2 regions of the Streptomyces sp. NPDC044921 genome follow, and region 2 is predicted to be linked to the other one. Evidence: riboswitches for the same ligand, from Rfam matches in the RefSeq annotation. Region 2 holds a riboswitch; the other holds the start of a gene.
What was found. A riboswitch is a leader RNA that binds a small molecule or an ion and turns the genes downstream of it on or off. The one in region 2 is predicted to bind thiamine pyrophosphate.

Region 1 (3,747 bases), on a different contig from region 2:
TCCCACGTCACGATCGCCGTCGACTTCGAGGGCCACGGCGTCGGCAAGGTCCTGGTCCCGCTCGTCGTCCGCCCCCAGGTCCGCAAGGAGCTCCCGCGCAACGAGCAGCTCCTGAAGGACCGGCTGGAGCACACGGGCGGATAGGGCCGGCGCTCCCGGTGCCGCGGGTCACCCGATTCGATCTGCGACACTGGTACAGCCATGCCTAAGCCCGGAGAACTCACTTTCGTCGCCCCCCGCGGAGCCAAGAAGCCGCCGCGGCATCTCGCCGACCTCACTCCTGCCGAGCGCAGGGAGGCCGTCGCCGCTGTCGGGGAGAAGCCGTTTCGCGCCAAGCAGCTCTCGCAGCACTACTTCGCGCGGTACGCGCACGATCCGGAGCAGTGGACCGACATCCCGGCCGGGTCCCGCGGACGGTTGCGGGAGGCGCTGCTGCCCGAGCTGATGACCGTCGTGCGGCACCTGTCGACCGACCAGGGCACCACGCGCAAGACGCTGTGGCGGCTGTTCGACGGGACGCTCGTCGAGTCCGTGCTGATGCGCTACCCGGACCGGGTGACCATGTGCATCAGCTCGCAGGCCGGGTGCGGGATGAACTGCCCGTTCTGTGCGACGGGGCAGGCGGGTCTGGACCGGAACCTGTCCACCGCCGAGATCGTGCACCAGATCGTGGACGGGATGCGCGCCCTGCGGGACGGCGAGGTCCCCGGCGGTCCGGCGCGGCTCAGCAACATCGTGTTCATGGGCATGGGCGAGCCCCTCGCGAACTACAACCGGGTCGTCGGCGCCATCCGGCGGCTCACCGACCCCGAGCCCGACGGTTTGGGGCTCTCCCAGCGCGGGATCACCGTCTCGACGGTCGGGCTCGTCCCGGCCATCCACCGGTTCTCCGACGAGGGCTTCAAGTGCCGCCTCGCCATCTCGCTGCACGCCCCGGACGACGAGCTGCGCGACACCCTCGTGCCCGTGAACACGCGCTGGAAGGTGCGCGAGGTGCTGGACGCCGGTTTCGAGTACAGCGCCAGGTCCGGGCGCCGGCTGTCCATCGAGTACGCGCTGATCCGGGACATCAACGACCAGGCCTGGCGCGGTGACCGGCTCGGCCGGATGCTCAAGGGCAGGCCCGTGCACGTCAACCTCATCCCGCTGAACCCGACGCCCGGGTCGAAGTGGACGGCCTCCCGGCCGGAGGACGAGAAGGCGTTCGTCGAGGCCATCGCCGCGCACGGTGTGCCGGTGACGATCCGGGACACCCGTGGTCAGGAGATCGACGGGGCGTGTGGTCAGCTCGCGGCCACCGAACGGTAGTCTGACCGTCGTAAGAACATCTGCATATTCCGACAGGGGAGCGCCACAGCGCTGAGAGTGCGGCACCGGCCGCAGACCCTCCGAACCTGGCCCAGGTCATTCTGGGTAGGGAGATCGGTCATCACTCGAGCTGTTGCGCCCTGCCCGGGACCTCGGAAGTCCCGGGCGGGGCCGCGTCTTCTCCTGGTCACCCCAGGAGGAATCCAGTGGACATCAACCGAAAGCGGCTGACGGCGGTGGCCGTCGCGCTCGGCATGGCCGGCACGCTCGTCGCGTGCGGCTCGTCCGGCGGCGACGAGGAGTCCGGCGGCTCCAAGACCGTGACGCTCGTCAGCCACGACTCGTGGGCCGCGTCCAAGGACGTCATCGCGGCCTTCGAGAAGCAGTCCGGCTACAAGGTCCGCGTCCTGGAGGACGGCGACGCCGGGCAGGCCGTCAACAAGGCCATCCTGACCAAGGACAACCCGCAGGGCGACGTCTTCTTCGGCGTCGACAACACCCTGCTGTCCCGCGCCCTCGACAACGGTCTGTTCCAGCCGTACCAGGCCAAGGGATCCGAGCGGATCAAGGCCGAGTACCGGGTCGACCGGGACAAGCACCGGGTCACACCCGTCGACACCGGCGACATCTGCGTCAACTACGACAAGAAGTACTTCGCCGACCGCGGTCTGCGGCCGCCGCGGAGCTTCGACGACCTGGTCAAGCCCGCGTACAAGAACCTGCTGGTCACCGAGAACGCCTCCTCGTCCTCGCCCGGCCTCGGCTTCCTGCTCGGCACCGCCGCGCGCTACGGGGAGGACGGGTGGGAGGGCTACTGGCTGAAGCTCAAGGCCAACGGCGTGAAGGTCGTCGACGGCTGGGAGCAGGCCTACAACGAGGAGTTCTCCGGTTCGGCCGGCGGGAAGAAGGCCAAGGGCGACCGGCCGCTCGTCGTGTCGTACGCCTCCTCGCCGCCCGCCGAGGTGGTCTTCGCCGACCCGAGGCCGGGCACCGCCCCGACCGGGGTGGCCGAGGGCACCTGCTTCCGGCAGGTCGAGTACGCCGGACTGCTGAGCAACGCGAAGAACGCCGAGGGCGGAAAGGCCCTCCTCGACTTCCTCATCAGCAAGAGGTTCCAGGAGGACATGCCGCTCAACATGTTCGTCTACCCGGTGACCGAGGACGCCCAGGTGCCACCCGAGTTCGTCACGTACGGTCCCCAGGCGAAGGCCCCGGAGACCATGGACCCGGCGCGGATCGCCGACCACCGTGACCAGTGGGTCAAGTCGTGGACCTCGCTCGTCCTGAAGTGACCGGCCGGACGCGGGGCGCGGCGGCGCGGCTCGGGCTGCTGGCCGTGCCCGTCGCGTTCTTCGCGGTCTTCTTCGCCTACCCCGTCGCCGCGATCGTCGCGCGCGGTCTGAAGGCCGACGGGGCCTGGCACCCCGGGCGGATCGGGGAGGTGCTGGCGCAGTCCGACGTCCGGCACGTCCTGTGGTTCACCACCTGGCAGGCGATCGTCTCCACCGCCCTCACGCTGCTGCTGGCGCTCCCCGGCGCGTACGTCTTCGCGCGCCTGGCGTTCCCGGGCAAGCAGGTGCTGCGGGCGGTCGTGACCGTGCCGTTCGTGCTGCCCACGGTCGTCGTCGGTACGGCGTTCCTGGCGCTGGTCGGGCGCGGGGGACTGCTCGACGAGCTGTGGGGCGTACGGCTGGACACCACCGTGTGGGCGATCCTGCTGGCGCACGTGTTCTTCAACTACGCGGTCGTCGTACGGACGGTCGGGGGGCTGTGGGCGCAGCTCGATCCGCGGCAGGAGGAGGCCGCGCGGATGCTCGGCGCGTCCCGCGCGCGGGCCTGGCGGCAGGTCACCCTGCCGGCCCTCGCCCCGGCCGTGGCCGCCGCCGCGCTCATGGTCTTCCTGTTCACCTTCACCTCCTTCGGTGTCGTCCAGATCCTCGGCGGGCCCACCTTCGCCACCCTGGAGGTGGAGATCTACCGGCAGACCTCCGAGATCTTCGACCTGTCCACGGCGGCCGTGCTGACGCTGATCCAGTTCGCCGCGGTGGGCGCCATCCTCGTCCTGCACGCCTGGACCGTACGGCGGCGCGAGAGCGCGCTGCGCCTGGTGGACCCGTCCGCGACCGCGCGCCGGCCGCGCGGCGCCGCGCAGTGGGCGCTGCTGGGCGGGGTCCTCGCCACCGTCGTCCTGCTGCTCCTGCTGCCGCTCGCCGTGCTGGTGCAGCGGTCGCTGGACGCGCCGGGCCTCGGCTACTACCGGGCGCTGACCCGCGAGGACGGGGGCGTGTTCCTGGTCCCGCCGATCGAGGCGATCGGCAACTCCCTGTCGTACGCCGTGGCCGCCACGCTCATCGCCGTGGTGATCGGCGGCCTGGCCGCCGTGGCGCTCACCCGCCGGGACGCCGGGCGGTTCGTGCGCGGCTTCGACGCGCTGCTGAT
Region 2 (3,747 bases):
ACCAGCGTCTCGGCCGCCTCCAGCAGCTCGATCGGGTCCGGCAGCAGCGTGCGCTCGTCGGCGATGACCTCCAGCTTGATCAGGTCGGTGCCGAGGGCCTCGCGCGCGAGACGGGCCGTGAGGACGGCCTCGCCGGCGGTGAAGCAGCCCGCGGTGTTGGGCAGCACCCGGATGCCGAGCCGGTCGAGGACGGACAGCACCGAGCCGTGCACCGAGGGGTTCACGCGGCGCATCGCGACCGTCGTCAGCTGCGTCCCGGACGCCACCAGCGACCGCTCCAGCACGTCGAGGCTGGGCGCCCCGCCCGTGCCCATGATCAGCCGGGAGGTGAAGGTCGTACCCCCGAGGACGAAGGGATCGTCGGCCATGGTCAGCCTCCTTGGACGGCGGTGAGGACCTCCACGCGGTCTCCCTCGGAGAGGGGCGTGGACGGCCACTGGGCGCGCGGGACGACGGTTTCGTTGAGGGCGGCGGCCACTCCCGAGGGCGACGCGGTGAGCGACCGCACGACGGCGTCGAGAGCCGTGCCGGGCCGGACGTCCCGGGGCTCCCCGTTGACGGAGATGTTCATGCGGGCTGCTCCGTGAGTGCGGTGACGGTACTGAAGCGCTTGGGGGTGAACGGGCGGGCCTCCTCGGGGAGTTCGCCCGTGGTCAGGGCGTGCGCCAGGGCGTCGCCGGTCACCGGCGTGAGCAGGACGCCGTTGCGGTGGTGCCCGGTGGCCAGCAGCAGGCCCTCCAGACCGGTCGGGCCGAGCAGGGGCGCGTTGTCGGGGGAGCCGGGACGCAGCCCGGCCCGGGTCTCGGTGAGCGGCAGCTCGGTGATGCCGGGGACCAGCTCGTGCGCGTCGCGCAGCAGCTCGTAGACCCCGCCCGCGGTCACGGTGGTGTCCCAGCCGAGCTCCTCGCTGGTCGCCCCGACGACCAGCTCCCCGCTCTCGCGCGGCACCAGGTAGACGTGGCTGCCGCGCACCACCGCGCGCACGGTCCGGCTCAGGAACGGCCCGTGCCGCCCCGGCATCGTCAGCCGCAGGACCTGCCCCTTCACGGGCCGTACGGGCGGCAGCACTTCCGGTGGGACGCCCGCCAGGCGTCCGCTCAGGCTGCCCCCGGCGAGTACCACCTGCCCGGCGCCCAGCCCGGTGCCGTCGGCCGTGACGGCACCGGCGGCCCGCTCCCCGGCGACGGTGAGCCGCTCGGCCCACACCCGGTGGAAGACCACACCGGCCCGCTCGCAGGCGGCGACCAGCGCCCCGGCCAGCCGCCGGGGGTCGACCTGGTGATCGCCGTCCACCCGCAGGCCCCCGCGCACGCCCGGCGCGAGCATCGGCTCCAGGCGCCGGCACTCGCGCCCGGACAGCCACTGGGAGTCCAGGCCCGACTGCCGCTGCAGGGCGTGCAGCTCGCGCAGGTGGGCCCGGTCGTCGGCGTCCAGGGCCACGGCGAGGGTGCCGCAGCGGCGGTAGCCGAGGTCGTGGCCGGTCAGCTCGGTGAGCTCGGCCGCGAAGTCCGGGTAGCGCCGGGCGGAGGCGAGGTTCAGGCCGAGCAGGGTCTGCTCGCCGTAGTGCAGCTCCGTGACGGCGGCCAGCATCCCGGCCGCCACCTGCGCGGCCCCGCCGCCCGGCTCGGGGTCCACCACCGCGGTGGCGAGCCCGCGCTGCGCGGCCCGCCAGGCCGTGACCAGTCCGATGATCCCGCCCCCGATGACGAGGACGTCTGAGGTTCGCGTACGCGACATGGGCGTCCAGCCCCTCCCTTCGCCGGCATGACCCGGATCAGGTTCGTACGGTCGGAGGCCGCCAGCCTCCCTCTCAGCCCGGTGCGTCCGGGCTCCCGCGAGTCTTTGCGTGAGCCACCCTAGCCGGACGCCGCGGGGGGCAGTAAGGGAGCCTCCCCCGCGGATCCGGCCGCGGCGGCGTCGTAGGCGGCCCGTTCCGGGGTATGCGCAAGGACGGACCCGGGCGGCGGGACGGGCGCTGTGGAGCAGGTCACGGCGCAGGAGCACTGACTGACGGAATGTCAGTTGACTATGGTGATTAGGTGAGCGAGCAGACGCAGGAACCAGGGTCGTCCGGGGCACGGCGCGTGGTCGTGGCGGGCGCGGGCATGGCCGGTGTGCAGACCGCGGTCGCGCTGCGGGAGCGGGGCTTTCCCGGCGCGGTGCTCCTGATCGGCGCCGAGCCCCACCAGCCCTACGACCGGCCGCCGTTGTCCAAGGCCGTCCTGCTCGGCAAGTCCGAGGGCTCCGCCTTCGACGTCGACTTCGAGGCCCTCGGCATCGAGCTGCGACTCGGCTGCGAGGTGCTGGGCGTGCGCCCCGCCGAGCACGAACTGGACACCGAGGACGGGCCCGTGCCCTACGACGTCCTGGTCGTCGCCACCGGTGCCGAACCGGTCCGGCTCCCGGGCGCGGAGGGCGTGCCCGGCGTGCACCTGCTGCGCACCCTGGACGACGCGGAGCGGCTGCGCCCGGTCCTCGCCCGCCAGCAGGCCATCGTGGTCGTCGGCGCGGGCTGGATCGGCGCGGAGTTCGCCACCGCCGCGCGGGAGGCGGGCTGCGCGGTGACCGTGGTGGAGGCCGCCGAACGGCCGCTCGCCGGGGCGCTGCCCGCCGAGGTCGCCGCACCGATGGCCGGCTGGTACGCCGACGCGGGAGCGGTGCTGCGCACGCACGCGCGCGTGGAGCGTGTCGAGCCCGGCGCGGTCCTCCTGGACGACGGTTCGCGGCTGCCCGCGGGCGCGGTCGTGGTCGGCATCGGCGCCCGCCCGGCCACCGCATGGCTCGCCGGCTCCGGGATCGAGCTGGGCGCGCACGGCGAGATCGTGGCCGACGAGCACCTGCGCGCGTCCGTGCCGGACGTGTACGCGGTCGGCGACTGCGCCTCCTTCCCCTCGGGGCGGTACGGCGAGCGCCTGCTGGTGCACCACTGGGACAACGCCCTCCAGGGGCCGCGCACGGTCGCGGCGAACATCGTCGGCCGGGCCACGGGCGAGACGCCGGCGGTCTACGACCCGGTCCCGTACTTCTGGTCCGAGCAGTTCGGCCGGTTCGTGCAGTACGCCGGGCACCACGCGGACGCCGACAGGACCCTGTGGCGCGGCGACCCGTCCGGTCCGGCCTGGACGGTGTGCTGGCTGCGCGGCGGGCGCCTGGTCGCGCTGCTGGCGGTGGGCCGTCCCCGGGACCTGGCGCAGGGGCGCCGTCTGATCGAGTCGGGCACGCCGATGAACCCGGTGTTGCTGGCGGACCCGGCGCGGCCGATGAAGGCGGCCGTGGCGTAGGGCCCGCGGCCGGTGCGGCCGTGGCGTGGGGCCCGCGGCCCGCTGTCCGGGCGGGTGCCGGGCCCGGCGCGTCCGCCCGGGTGGACCGGGCCGGCTTCCGACTGTCAGTGGCGGATGGCAGGCTGGTTCCCGTGACCGAGATTGACGCAAAGATCGATGCTCTCGTCCCTGCCTGGCTCACCCTCCCCGACATCGCCGAACAGTTCGGCGTCGAGGTGACGCGGGTGCGGCAGCTGGTCAAGGAGGGCCAGCTCATCGCCGTACGCCGCGGTGAGAACCGCGCGCTGCACGTCCCCGCGGACTTCATCGACGGGGACAAGGTCGTCAAGGGCCTGTCCGGGACCCTGACGCTCCTGCGGGACGACGGCTTCACGGTCGAAGAGATGCTGGAGTGGCTCTTCACCCCCGACCCGTCCCTGCCCGGCACCCCGGCGCAGGCACTCCGTGAGAACCGCGGCACGGAGGT

Region 1: another riboswitch for thiamine pyrophosphate. It lies ahead of AC07DA_RS07010 (thiamine ABC transporter substrate-binding protein); the one in region 2 lies ahead of thiO (glycine oxidase ThiO).

The regions. Positions count from the first base shown of each region.
Region 1 covers NZ_JBWKIF010000003.1:414,016-417,762, forward strand. Annotated here, with positions in the region: gene AC07DA_RS07000 (SRPBCC family protein) at 1-144, shown strand, start outside; gene rlmN (dual-specificity RNA methyltransferase RlmN) at 202-1,308, shown strand; TPP riboswitch at 1,333-1,438, shown strand; gene AC07DA_RS07010 (thiamine ABC transporter substrate-binding protein) at 1,563-2,600, shown strand; gene AC07DA_RS07015 (ABC transporter permease) at 2,576-3,747, shown strand, end outside.
Region 2 covers NZ_JBWKIF010000005.1:145,576-149,322, reverse strand. Annotated here, with positions in the region: gene AC07DA_RS10015 (thiazole synthase) at 1-368, opposite strand, end outside; gene thiS (sulfur carrier protein ThiS) at 371-571, opposite strand; gene thiO (glycine oxidase ThiO) at 568-1,737, opposite strand; TPP riboswitch at 1,735-1,846, opposite strand; gene AC07DA_RS10000 (NAD(P)/FAD-dependent oxidoreductase) at 2,040-3,281, shown strand; gene AC07DA_RS09995 (Rv2175c family DNA-binding protein) at 3,413-3,747, shown strand, end outside.